2 regions of the Methylobacterium sp. 1030 genome follow, and region 1 is predicted to be linked to the other one. Evidence: predicted binding sites of a transcription regulator. Region 1 holds the regulator's gene; the other holds the start of a gene.

Region 1 (7,657 bases):
GCGCCACGGTGATCCACTACCGGCCCCGCATGGCGATCCGCGAGGTCGGCAAGGTCCTGGGCCTGACCGAGGACGTGACCGCGGCGATCGCCGACACGGTCTGGGGCTCCTGGGGCACCGGCATGCCGGACCAGCACGTGCGCGAGGCCGGGCTCGACCCGGAGAACCCGGCGATCCGGCAGGCGCTCGACCTCGCCCACCAGCTGATCGGCTTCCCCCGCCACCTGTCGCAGCATGTCGGCGGCTTCGTGCTGACCCGCGGCCGCCTCGACGAGACCGTGCCGGTGGGCAACGGCGCCATGGCGGACCGCACCTTCATCGAGTGGGACAAGGACGACATCGACGCGATCGGCCTGATGAAGGTCGACGTGCTGGCGCTCGGCATGCTGACCTGCCTCAAGCGCGGCCTCGATTTCTTGGAGAAGGATCACGGCACCTTCTACGAGACGCTGGCCGACCTGCCGCAGGACGATCCCGCGACCTACGCGATGCTGACGAAGGCCGATTCCGTCGGCGTGTTCCAGGTCGAGAGCCGGGCGCAGATGTCGATGCTGCCGCGCCTTAAGCCCAGGGAGTTCTACGACCTCGTGGTGCAGGTCGCGATCGTGCGCCCCGGCCCGATCCAGGGCGACATGGTCCATCCCTACCTGCGGCGACGCTCCGGGATCGACCCGGTCGAGTACCCGGCCCCGCACCCGGATCACGGCCCGGCGGACGAGCTGAAGGAGGTCCTGCAGAAGACCTACGGCGTGCCGCTGTTCCAGGAGCACGCCATGCAGATCGCCATCACGGCGGCGGGCTTCACCCCGGCCGAGGCCGACGGGCTGCGCCGGGCGATGGCGACCTTCCGCCACGTCGGGTCGATCGGCGGCTTCGCGGACAAGTTCGTGGGCGGCATGACCCGCCGGGGCTACCCGCAGGACTTCGCCGAGCGCTGCTTCGCGCAGATCCGGGGCTTCTCGACCTACGGCTTCCCGGAGAGCCACGCGGCGAGCTTCGCGCTCCTCGTCTACGCCTCGGCCTGGATGAAGTGCCGGCACCCCGACGTCTTCCTGGCCGCGATCCTCAACGCCCAGCCCATGGGCTTCTACCAGCCGGCCCAGCTGGTGCGCGACGCCCGGGCCCACGGGGTCGAGGTGCGGGGCGTCTGCGTCAACGCCAGCGACTGGGACTGCACCCTGGAGCCGGCCGGGGATCCGGCGCTGCACGCCGTGCGGATCGGTCTGCGCGTCGTGCGCGGCCTGCCCGAGGCCGCGATGCGCCGGCTCGTGCGGCTGCGCGCCAACGGCTACGCCAGCATCGAGGGCCTGCAGGCGTCCCTCGCCCTGCCCCGCAACGCCCTGGAGCGGCTGGCGGAGGCGGACGCGTTCCGCTCGCTCGGCCTCGACCGGCGCGCCGCCCTGTGGATGGTCCGCACCCTGGAAGGGACGTCATCCCGCAAGGCCGCCAAGGCCGATGCGAGCGAGCGCCGCGCCCATCTTCTCGACGCACCCCTGCCGCTCTTCGCGTGGCACGCCGATGACGGCCTGTTCCGGCACGAGCCGGCGGTGGACCTTCAGCCCCTGGCCCCGTCCGAGGCCGTGGCCGAGGATTACGCCGCCACCGGCCTGTCGCTCCAGGGGCACCCGGTCGCGTTCTTCCGGGGGCGGCTCGCCCGGATCGGCGCGATTCCGGCCCGGGCCCATCTCGATCCGGCGCTGCCCCAGGGGGCGCGGGTCACGGTGGCAGGGCTCGTGCTGATCCGCCAGCGGCCCGGCACCGCCAAGGGCGTGGTCTTCCTGACGCTGGAGGACGAGACCGGTATCGCCAACGTGATCGTCTGGAAGACCGTGTTCGAGGCGAACCGCCGGATCGCCATGCAGGCGCGGTTCCTCGCCGTGCGCGGCCGGATCCAGCGGGCGGACGGGGTGGTCCACCTCGTGGCGGAGGGGTTTCGCGACCTCACCGCTGCCCTGCGCGATCTGCGCGAGGCCGGCATGAAGCTGCCGCCCGAGAACACGGATTTCGGCGTGCCCCCGGACCGGCGCGTGTTCCCCAGCCGGGATTTCCACTGAGGCCGGCACTTCGACCAGCCCCTCGACCAGCCCCTCGACAGGCCCCTCGACAGGCCCCGCGCCGCGCGTAGAGTGCGGCGATGTCGAGCTTCGCCGTCCCGCGCCTCCTCCTCGCCGCCTGCGCGGCCCTGCCCCTCCTGGCGGAGGCCGCCCGGGCCGACAGCTGCGACGACCTCACCCGCCAGATCGCCGACGCGATCGGCGGCCGGGTCGGCAAGCGCGCCGGCCCCAGCATCGACATCCGCGTGGCCGGCCCGATCAAGTTCGACGTGACCTGCCGGGCCGAGCCGATCGTGCAGGCGACCTCCGCCGAGCCGAGCCCCTCGGCGACCTTCTTCCGCGACCTGTCGGTGGCCTCCGAGATCCTCATCGGCCAACCGGCCGCGACCGTCGAGCCGATCATCGCCACCGCCTACCGGACCGCGCTGGCGGAGCGGCGCAAGTCGTTCATCCAGCAGAACGGCTGGTCGGCGTCCTGCTACACCGACCCGGGCAGCAGCACGATGCGCACCCTGTGCTCGGTGGGGCGTATCCCGCCGGGCTGAGGCGGACCTGAGCCGGCAGGATGCGTGGCCTGGGCCCGCTCAGTACTCGATCACGCCGTCGAGCGCGTAGTGCTTCACGGTCTTCCGGTTGGCGATCAGCTCGTCGACCGTGGGCTCGCCCTTGAGGGCGCGGGCGATGGCGAGTTTCGTGGCCTCGTAGTTGGTCCGGTAGAGGTCCTTCTGGTCGAGGTTGTCGTCCTCGGCGCAGCGCTGATCGAGCCAGATCATGATGATCATGCACAGCTCGTCGAGCCCGTCCTTCGGCAGGATGCCCTCGATGATGCAGTCCACGATCGCGTCGCCGGTGGCGGCCTGGACCACGCCGCCGAGGAGCTCGGCATACTCGGCCGTGTGGATCGTGACCTTGGTGGTCATCATCGTGGCCGGGCGCACGAGCTGGTTGAGGTCGCGCACCACGAACATCCGCGTGTGGCCCTGGACCTGCCCCATCATCGACGCGAAGGCCTGACCGACCGGGCCGCGCACCGAGCCGATCAGCACCTCCGGCATGGCGTCGGTGTACTGGCCCTCGGCCGCCAGCACCGTGGCCTCGCCCGTGCGGAACCAGATCTCTTGCATGTTCGAACTCCACCTGATCGGAGCCCGCGGGAGACATCATCGGCGGCCTCGCGTCAATCGCCCCGAAGCCGGCTCCCATCCCGGCCGCCCCTGCCCTCGCCCGCGCTGCGGCGCGGGCGCGGACCCGTGCCGCCCCGCGTCGCCGCGATGCGGCCGCCGGCATCCGCGACGGCGCGCATCTCCACCCCTGCGCGGCCTGTGGCCTTGAGGAACGCGGACAGGCGAGGCAGGGAAGATCGGAGCGCGGCTCCGGGAGCGGTCCCGGGCCTGGCCGTTCCGGTGGGCGCGCGGCGCCGTGCCGGGCATGCGGGAGGAACACGATGGCGGAGAGCACGGACCGGGGCTCCGGCTGGAGCCTTCAGGCGAGCGCCGTGCCCGACGGGGTGCGCCTGGAACTCGCCCTCGCCGACCTCGGCGGTGCGCCGGTCACCGCCGCGATCGTGCTCGACCGGACGGAGGCCCGGGCCTTCGCCCGCGCCCTGCTGGCCGCCGCCGGCGACGCCGCGGAGCGGACCTTCCCGAAGCCGGGCGCCTGAGGACGCGCCGCCGGCCGGTCAGCGCACGCCGAGGCCCGGATTGCGGCCCGGCAGGCGGGGGACCACGGTGCCGCGCTTCTCGATCGGCGCGTCGCAGGCGTAGGCGAACTCGGTCTTCAGCGGATCGAACACGGTCTCGCCGGTGATCCGGCAATCCTCGCGCACGGTCTCGTCGAGATAGGCCCGGGCGGCGGTGCGGAAGCGCTTCACCCGGGTGGCGCCCGGCTCCGGATCGATCCGGACCTCGCTCAGGTTGCAGCCGGTATACTCGCGCAGGGCGTTGGACACGATCAGCATCCGGCGCAGCTGCCGGTTGTCGTAGACCTCGTAGGGCTCCTTGCAGCCGATCGTGACGACCTGGGGAGTGAGCGCCACGTAGTTCCGCGAGATGTAGGAGAATCCGGTGGTGCAGCCGGCGAGGCCGAGGGCGGCGAGGCCGAGGGGCAGCAGAGCTGCGGGTCGTCGCATCCTCGTCATTCCAAGAGGGTCCCAGCCCGCACCCCGGATCCGCCGCCTTCCCGGCGGGGCGCCGCGATGCATTGAAACGGCTCCGCTTGCGCCGTCAATGCGTTTCTCGACCTTCTCCCGCGGGCGCGCCCGCGGCGCGCCGAGCCGAGCGGTGCCGCTCTTGCGGAACACTTGCGGAACGTTTAACCTGTTCGTGATTTGTTTCGGAGACCGTCACGTGGCGGTCCGCCAAGCCGCGAGTCCCCCGTCGATGCTCACGCGCAAGCAGCTGGACCTCCTGCGATTCATCCAGAGCCGGATGCAGGAATGCGGTGTCCCGCCGTCGTTCGACGAGATGAAGGATGCCCTCGATCTCAAGTCGAAATCCGGCATCCACCGGCTGATCACGGCGCTCGAGGAGCGCGGCTTCCTCCGGCGCCTTCCGAATCGGGCGCGCGCCATCGAGGTGATCCGGATCCCCGAGAGCCTGACCCAGGCCGCTCCGGCGACTCAGGCCCCCGCCGAGCCGCGCCGCTTCACGCCGAGCGTGGTCGAGGGCGGTAAGTCCAAGCAGCCGCCGGCCCCGGCGAGCACGCGGATGATCGACGAGTCCGGCCGCGCCATCTCGATCCCGGTCATGGGCCGGATCGCGGCCGGTACCCCCGTCTCGGCGATCCAGAACCAGAGCCACGCCATCACCCTGTCGCCGGACTTCGTGGCCGGCGGCGAGCACTACGCCCTCGAGGTGCGCGGCGACTCGATGGTCGAGGCGGGCATCCTGGACGGCGACCTCGTGGTCATCCGCAAGCAGGAGACGGCCAATACCGGCGACATCATCGTGGCGCTGATCGACGACGAGGAGGCGACGCTCAAGCGCCTGCGCCGCCGCGGCTCGTCGATCGCCCTCGAGGCCGCCAACCCGGCCTACGAGACCCGCGTGCTCGGGCCCGACCGGGTCCGGATCCAGGGCCGCCTTGTGAGCCTCGTCCGCCGCTACTGAAGCGGCTCGGCCGGCGCGTCGCCGGGGGCGAGGTCTCCGCCCGGCGCGGCGTCGGCCTCCGGCGTCGCGGCGACCCCGTCCTCCGCGGGGCGGTCGCCCGGCTCCGCGGTGACCGGCCGCGGCGGTCCCGGCCCGCGCCCGGCGGCCGGCCGCCAGGGCACGGCGCGGCCGTCGTCCCGGGCGTAGCGCGCGGCGAAGCCGTCGCCGTCGGTCCGGAGGGCCACGGCCCCGCGGGCGGCGAGGACGCGCCGGTCGATCACCAGCGGCCCCGTGCAGGTCGGCGGCGCCGCGAGGCCCGTGATCAGCACCGCGGCGCGGGCGCAATCCTCCGGGAAGGCCCGCCGGTCCCGGACCAGGGCGACCGCCCGCCCGTCCGGCAGCCGGGCGGTGCAGCCGAGCCGGTCGCAGCGCCCGCTGCCGGACCGGACGATCAGCCCCGCGGACCGCCGCCCGTCGCCGTCCGCCTTCAGCCACTGCTCGAGGACGAAGCCCGAAGGGCTGCCGAGGGCCGCGAGCCGCCCGTCCGGGCCCCTCACCGCGGCCCCCGCGCCCTGCCGGTCGACGTAGAGGTCGTAGTGGTTGGGCCGGGCCGCGAGGACGAGCCCGAGCAGGACCGGCGGCACGGCGAGCCAGCGCAGGCGCGAGGCCGGCAGCGTCCCCAGCAGCAGGCCGGCGGTCAGCAGGGCGAGCGCCCCGGCGCCGAAGGCCGGCAGCACCAGGACCGCCCGCTCGAACCCGGCGATCCAGTCCGAGATCGCCAGCATCCCGGCCACCGCCTGCCCCATCAGCCACCAGACCGGCCGGTCGAGGGCGAAGGGATAGGCGAGGCAGCCGATTACCGCGGCCGGCATCACCACCAGGGAGACGAGCGGCAGGGTCAGGGCGTTGCCGACGAGGCCGAAGGGCTGGACCGTCTGGAAGTGGTAGGTGGCGAAGGGGGCCGTCGCGACCTGCGCCACCAGGGTCGTGGCCAGGGTCCCGGTGATCGCCGACAGGCCGGTCCCGACGAGCCGCCCGATCCGCCCGGCCCCCGGGCGCACGAGCAGCCGCCCGTCGATCAGCCGCGCGCAGGCGATCAGCCCGGCCACGGCGCCGAAGGACATCTGGAAGCTCGGGCCGAGCAGGCCCTCCGGCTCCCGGGCGAGCGCGATCAGCGCCGCGAGGGCGAGGTTGCGCATCGACAGGGCCGGCCGGTCCACCAGGATCGCGCCGAGCATGATCAGGGTCATGATCAGCGAGCGCTCGGCCGCGATGTCCCAGCCCGAGAAGGCGCAGTAGGCGGTGACGCCGACCATGGCGAAGCCGGCCGCGATCTTCTTGATCGGCCAGAGCAGCGCGCAGAGCGGCACCGCGGCGAGGAGCGCCCGCACCAGCCAGAACACCACGCCGGCGGCCAGCACCATGTGGAGGCCCGAGATCGACACCACGTGGTAGATGCCGGCGGCGCGGAGCGCGTCGTTGGTGGCCGGCCCGATGAGGCCGCGCTTGCCCGTCACCAGGGCCGCCGCCACCGCACCCGCCTGGCCGCCGGCGGCCTCCGCGATCCGGCGCGTGAGCCCGTTGCGCGCCGCGTCGAGCGCAGCGGCGAGCCGCAGGCCCAGCGGCGGCGGCCCGGACGGTTCCCGGACGGTGACGGTGCCGATCAGCGAGCCCACCGCGCCGATCCCCTGGAAATAGGCGTCCCGGGCGAAGTCGTAGCCGCCGGGCCGGGCCGCCTCCGGGGGCGGAAGCAGCCGGGCCGTGGCGGCGACGCCGTCCCCGGGACGCGGGATCGGCGTCTTCCGGAACGAGACCCGGACCCGGGCGGGCCGCGCCTCCGGCGCGAGGCCGGCGAAGCTCTCCACCCGGATCACCAGCCGGGCGCCCACCTCGCGCTCGTCCAGGGCCTCGACCGTTCCGACGAGCGGGCCGATCGTGGTGCGGGTGAGGATCGGTGCGGCGACCTGCGAGACCCGCCAGGTCGCCGCCGCGAAGCCGAGGAACGCGGCCGCGACCGCGAGCGCCGCCGCCAGGGCCGCCGGCCGCGCGCCGAGGACGGGGACCGGCGCCAGCGCGAGGCCGGCCGCGATCAGGGGGGCGGCGAGGCTCGGCGCGCCGTCGGCCGCCGCGAAGTAGACCAGGATCCCGCCGCCGAAGGCCACCGCCAGCCAGGGGAACAGCCGGCGCTGCTCGGCCTCGCGGGCGAGGCCGGCGACGACCCAGTCGCGGAGCGCCGGGAGGGCGGCCGGGAGGGCGGCCAAGAGGGCGGCGGGAAGGGCTCGGGCGCGCGGGCCGATCAGCGCGACCGCGCCGTCCGCCCGCCTCGCGCCGATCCGCCGCATCGCCGCCGCCCCGCTCCGCGCGACCTGTCGTCGGGGCCGTGCGATTCTGCGGGCGATTCTTAACGCATCCGCCGGCCCGTGCTACAGCGGGTTCTTCGTGCTACGGGCGCCCTGTCGAGCCCCTCGCCGCTCCGCCGCCCCTTCGCCGTCCGTCGCGCCCCGTCCGCGACCAGCC
Region 2 (7,657 bases), on a different contig from region 1:
TCGGCATCGTCAAGCAGTCCGGCGGCACCATCGACGTGCAGTCGAAGGTCGGGGAGGGCACGGCCTTCCGCATCTACCTGCCGCGTCACGTGCCCGTGGCGGAGCCCGAGGAGGTGCCGGTCGCGGCCGCCGAGCCGGCACTTCCGCGCGCGGAGCCGCTCGCGCCGGCTTCCACCACCGCCCATCCCGATTCCGGGTCGGACGCCAAGCCGGTCACCGCGCCGGCCGCGGGCGGCGACGCCGCTGTGCCGAACGGGAAGACGCCGCCCGCCAAGGTCGACAAGCCGGCGCCGCGCAAGCCCGCCGCCGATCATACGGGGCAGGGGACCATCCTGCTCGTCGAGGACGAGGACCCGGTGCGGGCGGTCAACAGCCGGGCGCTCTCGGCCCGCGGCTACACGGTGCTGGAGGCGGCCTCGGGCCTCGAGGCCCTGGCGATCGTCCGCGAGGGCGCGCAGACCATCGATCTCGTCGTCTCCGACGTGGTCATGCCCGAGATGGACGGCCCGACGCTCCTGCGGGAGGTGCGCAAGCATCAGCCCGACCTGAAGGTGATCTTCGTGTCCGGCTACGCCGAGGACGCGTTCCGCAAGAACCTGCCCGAGGGCGAGACCTTCAACTTCCTGCCCAAGCCCTTCAGCCTGAAGCAGCTCGTCGAGACCGTGAAGAAGACGATGGCGGACTGACCGGCCCCTCGCTTCCGCTCACCGTCGCTCAACGAAGAGCGGCCCCGGAGAGACTCCGGGGCCGCGCATCTTCGAACGTCGCCAAGTCCGCCGCGCGCCGTCGCCGGCCCGCGGCGGCGCGGCCTAGGCCTCGCCCTCGTCGAGATCGTCCGCCGTCGGCGCGGCGTTCTCAAGGATCTTCTCGGCGACCAGACCGGAATTCTGCCGGATCGAGCCCTCGATCTCGGCGGCGATCTTCGGGTTGTCGCGCAGGAAGCCCTTCGAGTTCTCGCGACCCTGGCCGAGGCGCTGGCTGTTGTACGAGAACCAGGCGCCGGACTTCTCGACGATGCCGGCCTTCACGCCGAGGTCGATCAGCTCGCCGACCTTCGACACGCCCTCGCCGAACATGATGTCGAACTCGACCTGCTTGAAGGGCGGCGCGACCTTGTTCTTCACCACCTTGACGCGGACCTGGTTGCCGATCGCCTCGTCGCGGTCCTTCAGGGTCGAGATGCGGCGGATGTCGAGGCGAACCGAGGCGTAGAACTTGAGGGCGTTGCCGCCCGTGGTCGTCTCGGGGCTGCCGTACATGACGCCGATCTTCATCCGGATCTGGTTGATGAAGATGACCATGCAGTTCGAGCGCGAGATCGAGCCGGTCAGCTTGCGCAGGGCCTGGCTCATCAGGCGGGCCTGGAGGCCCGGCTGGCTCTCGCCCATCTCGCCCTCGATCTCGGCCCGCGGGGTCAGCGCGGCCACCGAATCGACCACCAGCACGTCGATGGCGCCCGAGCGCACCAGCGTGTCGGTGATCTCGAGCGCCTGCTCACCCGTGTCGGGCTGGGAGATCAGCAGGTCGTCGAGGTTCACGCCGAGCTTGCGGGCGTAGACCGGGTCGAGGGCGTGCTCGGCATCCACGAAGGCGCAGACGCCGCCCTTCTTCTGGGCCTCCGCGATCGTGTGGAGCGCCAGCGTCGTCTTGCCGGACGATTCCGGACCGTAGATCTCGATCACCCGGCCGCGCGGCAGGCCGCCGACGCCGAGCGCGATGTCGAGGCCCAGCGAGCCGGTCGAGACGGTCTCGACCTCCTGGACCTTGTCGTTCTTGCCGAGCCGCATGATCGAGCCCTTGCCGAAGGCGCGCTCGATCTGAGCCAGGGCAGCGTCAATGGCCTTGGACTTGTCCTTGTCCACCGGGGGCATGTCGACCACTTTCAATGCGGGCTGGGCCATCTGGCGGGCTCCTTATGAAGGGGTTGGACGCAGTTCACAACGCGCGTCGCCACCGCCTTTATGTACCCGTTTTGTTCTCAGCCAGCAAGGCCGGAACGCCGTTTTGCTGGACGCAAGTCACGAAATCCCGGCTCGAGCCCCGGATGCCCCGCGACAGCAATCCAATCCGGTAATCGCCCGCGAGGACCCGTACGAACGCCGACACAACGCGCCGGGACGGGACGACCGCCAGCCGCAATGGCGACGCCTCCCGCGGTCCCGCAGCAGGCTCGGCCCGCCGGCGACCAGGACCCAACCGCCAGACATGCCGCCGAAAACGACGACGCCCGGCACGAATCCGGCTCTCGCGAGTCGAATTGCGTCCGGGCGTTCGTCGTACCGGTCGCCGGGCATCCCCGGGATGGTCACCCCAAAGGAGGCACCATCCCGCGACGCCGCGGGCCGGGATCTGGCGGACGCGGAGACCGCAGCCGCCGGGATCCCGGGATCAGGCGGCCTCGCCGGCCTCGGCCTGGGCGGCCTCGCCCTCGACCAGCTTCCAGGTCTTGGTCTTGGAGAACGGACGGCACTCCTCGATGAACACCGTCTGCCCGACCTTGGCGACGTTGCCCTCGTCGTGCGCGTGGTAGTTCTTCGACCGCCGCACGGTCTTCTTCATCACCGGGTGCGTGAAGCGGCGCTCCACCTTCACCACGATGGTCTTCTCACCCTTGTCGCTGACGACGGTGCCCTGCAGGATGCGCTTCGGCATGGTTGTCTCCTAAAACCCGCCTCAGCCCTTGGCCTGCTGCAGCGTCTTGGAACGCTGCAGAGTCCGGACACGGGCGATGTCGCGACGGACCTCGCGGACGCGGGCGACGTTCTCGAGCTGGCCGGTGGCCCCCTGGAAGCGCAGGTTGAACTGCTCCTTCTTGAGGTTGATCAGCTCGTCATTCAGCTGATCCGGCGACAGCGCCTTCAGATCAGACAGTCTCTGGGTCGACTTCACGATATCCTCCGTTCAGTCGGCGATGCGCTGGACGACCCGCGTGCGGATCGGGAGCTTCGCGGCGCCGAGGCGGAGCGCCTCCTTGGCGATGTTCTCGGCAACGCCGTCGACCTCGAACATGATCCGGCCGGGATGAACCCGGGCCGCCCAGTAATCCGGGGCGCCCTTACCGGAGCCCATACGGACCTCGGTCGGCTTCGACGAGACCGGGACGTCCGGGAACACCCGGATCCAGACGCGGCCCTGGCGCTTCATCTCGCGGGTGATCGCGCGGCGGGCCGCCTCGATCTGGCGGGCGGTGACGCGCTCGGGCTCCACCGCCTTCAGGCCGAACTGGCCGAAGTTCAGCTCGAAGCCGCCCTTGGCCGCACCGTGGATGCGGCCCTTGAACTGCTTGCGGAAGCGGGTCTTTTTCGGTTGCAGCATGGCTTCCTACCTTACGCGTGCTCGCGCTCGCGGCGTCCGCGCTCGCGGCCGCCCTCGCCATCGCGCTCACGGCGTCCGCCGGAGCGGCCGCCCTCTTCCTGGGCCTTCTTGTCCTGGGCCATCGGGTCGTGCTCGAGGATCTCGCCCTTGAACACCCACACCTTGATGCCGCAGGTGCCGTAGGTCGTGAACGCCGTAGCGGTCCCGTAGTCGACATCGGCGCGCAGCGTGTGCAGCGGGACGCGGCCCTCGCGGTACCATTCCTGGCGGGCGATCTCGGCGCCGCCGAGACGGCCCGAGCAGTTGATCCGGATGCCCTCGGCGCCCAGACGCATGGCCGACTGCACGGCCCGCTTCATGGCACGCCGGAAGGCGACGCGGCGCTCGAGCTGCTGGGCGATCGAGTCGGCCACCAGGGTGGCGTCGATCTCGGGCTTGCGCACCTCGACGATGTTGATGGTCACGTCGGCCTTCGTCATCGTGCCGACGAGCTTGCGCAGCTTCTCGATGTCCGCGCCCTTCTTGCCGATCACCACGCCCGGACGACCCGAGTGGATGGTGACCCGGCACTTCCGGTGCGGGCGCTCGATGACGATCTTGGAGACCGCCGCCTGCTTGAGCTGCTTCATGAGGGCGGCGCGGATCGCGACGTCCTCGTGCATGAGCTTCGCGTAGTCGCCCTTGTTGGCGAACCAGCGGGAATCCCAGGTCCGGTTGATGCCGAGCCGGAGACCGATCGGGTTGACTTTCTGACCCATCAGATCCTCCTCAAGCCGCTTCGGCTTGGCGGACTTCGCGAACCACGATGGTGAGGTTCGAGAAGGGCTTCAGGATGCGCGCGCCGCGGCCGCGGGCGCGAGCGTGGAAACGCTTGAGAACCAGCGCCTTGCCCACGAAGGCCTGGGACACGACGAGGTCGTCGACGTCCAGGTCGTGGTTGTTCTCGGCGTTGGCGATGGCGCTCTCGAGGCACTTCTTGACCTCGGTCGAGATCCGCTTGCGCGAGAACTGCAACTCGGCGAGCGCCGTGTCGACCTTCTTGCCGCGGATCATCTGCGCCACGAGGTTGAGCTTCTGCGGGCTGACGCGCAGCATGCGCGCGACGGCCTTCGCCTCGTTCTCGGGGAGCGCGCGGGGGGTGGCTTGCTTGCCCATCTCAGCGCCTCTTCGCCTTCTTGTCGGCCGCGTGGCCCGGGAAGGTGCGGGTCGGCGAGAACTCGCCGAACTTGTGCCCGACCATCTCCTCGGTGACGTAGACCGGGATGTGCTTCTGCCCGTTGTGCACACCGAAGGTGAGCCCGACGAACTGCGGGAGGATCGTGGAGCGGCGGCTCCAGATCTTGATGACCTCGGAGCGCGAGGAGCCCCGCGCCGCCTCGGCCTTCTTGAAGAGGTAGCCGTCGACGAACGGCCCCTTCCAGAGAGAGCGTGCCATAGCGATTACTTCTTGCGGTTGTGGCGGCTGGACAGGATGAACACGTCGGTCCGCTTGTTGGACCGGGTCTTCTTCCCCTTGGTGGGCACACCCCAGGGCGTGACCGGGTTGCGGCCGCCCGAGGTGCGACCCTCGCCGCCGCCGTGCGGATGGTCGACCGGGTTCATCGCCACACCGCGGTTGTGCGGGCGCTTGCCGAGCCAACGGTTGCGCCCGGCCTTGCCGAGCGAAATGTTCATGTGGTCCGGGTTCGAGACCGCGCCGACGCTGGCGAAGCACTGGCCGTGGACCAGGCGCTGCTCGCCCGAGTTCAGGCGGAGCGTCACGTAGCCCTGGTCGCGGCCGACGATCTGCGCGTAGTTGCCGGCCGAGCGGGCGATCGCGCCGCCCTTGCCGATCTTCAGCTCGACATTGTGGACGATCGTGCCTACCGGCATCGAGCCGACCGGAGCGGCGTTGCCCGGCTTGATGTCGACGCTCTCGCCGGCCACCACCTTGTCGCCCGGCTGCAGGCGCTGCGGGGCCAGGATGTAGCTCTGCTTCCCGTCGGGGAAGTTGATCAGCGCGATGAACGCCGTGCGGTTCGGATCGTACTCGATCCGCTCCACCGTGGCGGCGACGCCGAGCTGCTCGCGACGCTTGAAATCGACGTTGCGCAGCACGCGCTTGTGGCCGCCGCCGCGGAAGCGGACGGTGATGCGGCCGAGATTGTTGCGGCCGCCGGAGGACGACTTGCCCTCCGTCAGCGCCTTCACCGGCTTGCCCTTGTAGAGCTCACGGCGGTCGACGAGCACGAGCTGGCGCAGGCTCGGCGTGACCGGTTTGAATGTCTTCAAGGCCATCGGCTTGGATCCCTAAATCCCGTCCTCAGAGCCCGGTCGTGACGTCGATCGAGTGGCCCTCGGCCAGGGTCACGATCGCCTTCTTCACGTCGGAGCGCTGTCCGCGGAGACCGCGGAAAATCTTCTTCTTACCCTTGGTGACAAGGGTGTTCACGGCCGTGACCTTCACGTCGAACAGCTTCTCGACGGCCTCCTTGATCTGAGGCTTCGTCGCCTTGGGGGCGACGCGGAAGACGACCTTGTTCTGCTCGGTCAGGTTGGTCGCCTTCTCGGTGATGACCGGGGAGACGACGATGTCGTAGTGGCGCGGATCGGCACTCATTTGAAACGCTCCTCCAGCGCGTCGACGGCAGCCTTCGTCAGGACGAGCGTGTCGCGGCGCAGGATGTCGTAGACGTTGATGCCCTGCACGGGCAGCACGTCGATCTGCGGGATGGCGCGGGCGGCCCGGCCGAAATTCACGTCGACCTCGGCACCGCCGATGATCAGCGCGTTCGAGAGGCCCATCTTGCCGAAGCGCTCGATGAGACCCTTGGTCTTGTGATCCTCGATCTTGATGTCGTCGACGACGATCAGGGTCGAGGCCTTGGCCTTGGCCGACAGGGCGTGGCGCAACGCCAGCGCGCGGACCTTCTTGGGCAGGTCGTGGCTGTGGTCGCGCGGCACGGGGCCGAAGGCGCGCCCGCCGCCGCGGAACTGCGGCGCCGAGGCCGCGCCGTGGCGGGCGTTACCGGTGCCCTTCTGCTTGTAGAGCTTCTTGCGGGTCCGGTTCACGTCCGAGCGGTTCTGCACGGCGTGGGTACCGGCGCGCCGCTTGGCGAGCTGCCAGCGGACCATGCGTTGCAGCAGGTCGGCGCGCGGCTCCAGGCCGAAGATCTCTTCGTTCAGCTCGACCGAGCCGGCGCCGGCACCGTCGAGGGTTTTGATATCGAGCTTCATCACGCGGTCTCCTCAGCCGCAGGGGCCTCGGTCGCCGGGGCGGAGGCGCCGTTCTCGCGGAACTTGCCCGGCAGCGGAACGTCGGCGGGGAGCTTGCGCTTCACCGCGTCGCGGATCTGGATCCAGCCGCCGGCGACGCCCGGGACCGCGCCCTCGACCAAGATCAGGCCGCGCTCGGGATCGGTGCGCACGACGCGCAGGTTCTGGGTGGTGACCCGCTCGACGCCGAGGTGACCCGGCATCTTCTTGTTCTTGAAGGTCTTGCCCGGGTCCTGGCGGCCGCCGGTCGAACCGATCGAGCGGTGCGAGATCGACACGCCGTGGGTGGCGCGCAGGCCGCCGAAGTTCCAGCGCTTGATACCGCCGGCGAAGCCCTTACCGGTCGTGGTGCCGGTGACATCCACGAACTGGCCGGGGATGAAGTGGTCCGCGGTGATCTCGGCGCCGACCGGGATCAGCGCGTCCTCGGACACGCGGAACTCGGCGAGCTTCTTCTTCGGCTCGACCTTGGCGACCGCGAAGCGACCCCGCTCGGCGGCCGAGACGTTCTTGACCTTGGCCTTGCCGACGCCGACCTGCAGCGCAACGTAGCCGTTCTTCTCGACGGTGCGGTGGGCAACCACCTGGCACTGATCGATCTTGAGCACGGTGACGGGGACATGCTCCCCCGCGTCCGTGAAGACGCGGGTCATGCCGACCTTCTGTGCGATGACGCCTGAGCGCATAGGTTCTCTCCCTCGCGCGATGAAACGGTAAGCTCTAAGTCCTCAGCGGACTCAGAGCTTGATCTCCACGTCCACGCCAGCGGCGAGGTCGAGCTTCATCAGCGCGTCCACGGTCTGAGGCGTCGGATCGACGATATCGAGCACCCGCTTGTGCGTGCGCATCTCGAACTGCTCGCGCGACTTCTTGTCGATGTGGGGCGAGCGGTTCACGGTGAACTTGGCGATGTGCGTCGGGAGCGGGATCGGGCCGCGGATGGTCGCGCCCGTACGCTTGGCCGTGGAGACAATCTCCTTGGTCGACGCATCGAGGATGCGGTGATCGAACGCCTTGAGGCGAATGCGGATGTTCTGACCGTTCATGATCCTGGAACCTTGAGAGGGACGGCGGGGTACGCGAGGCC

Evidence for each region. Region 1 encodes LexA, which represses DNA repair genes until DNA is damaged. Its sites were predicted from a motif close to TGTTCNNNNTGTGTTCNG; they were not measured.
Region 2: recA (recombinase RecA) is a predicted target of LexA. The motif match lies at 1,963-1,980, and genes of this name have one in related genera.

Annotation. Positions count from the first base shown of each region.
Region 1 is NZ_JBEPKM010000022.1:12,389-20,045, reverse strand. It holds gene ABIC30_RS26260 (error-prone DNA polymerase) at 1-2,054, shown strand, start outside; gene ABIC30_RS26255 (hypothetical protein) at 2,135-2,599, shown strand; gene fae (formaldehyde-activating enzyme) at 2,639-3,178, opposite strand; gene ABIC30_RS26245 (hypothetical protein) at 3,499-3,714, shown strand; gene ABIC30_RS26240 (hypothetical protein) at 3,733-4,182, opposite strand; gene lexA (transcriptional repressor LexA) at 4,433-5,161, shown strand; gene ABIC30_RS26230 (ComEC/Rec2 family competence protein) at 5,155-7,482, opposite strand.
Region 2 is NZ_JBEPKM010000016.1:174,733-182,389, forward strand. It holds gene ABIC30_RS22995 (hybrid sensor histidine kinase/response regulator) at 1-686, shown strand, start outside; gene recA (recombinase RecA) at 810-1,871, opposite strand; gene rpsQ (30S ribosomal protein S17) at 2,389-2,652, opposite strand; gene rpmC (50S ribosomal protein L29) at 2,674-2,889, opposite strand; gene rplP (50S ribosomal protein L16) at 2,902-3,315, opposite strand; gene rpsC (30S ribosomal protein S3) at 3,327-4,073, opposite strand; gene rplV (50S ribosomal protein L22) at 4,084-4,470, opposite strand; gene rpsS (30S ribosomal protein S19) at 4,472-4,750, opposite strand; gene rplB (50S ribosomal protein L2) at 4,756-5,592, opposite strand; gene ABIC30_RS23040 (50S ribosomal protein L23) at 5,618-5,914, opposite strand; gene rplD (50S ribosomal protein L4) at 5,911-6,531, opposite strand; gene rplC (50S ribosomal protein L3) at 6,531-7,256, opposite strand; gene rpsJ (30S ribosomal protein S10) at 7,308-7,616, opposite strand.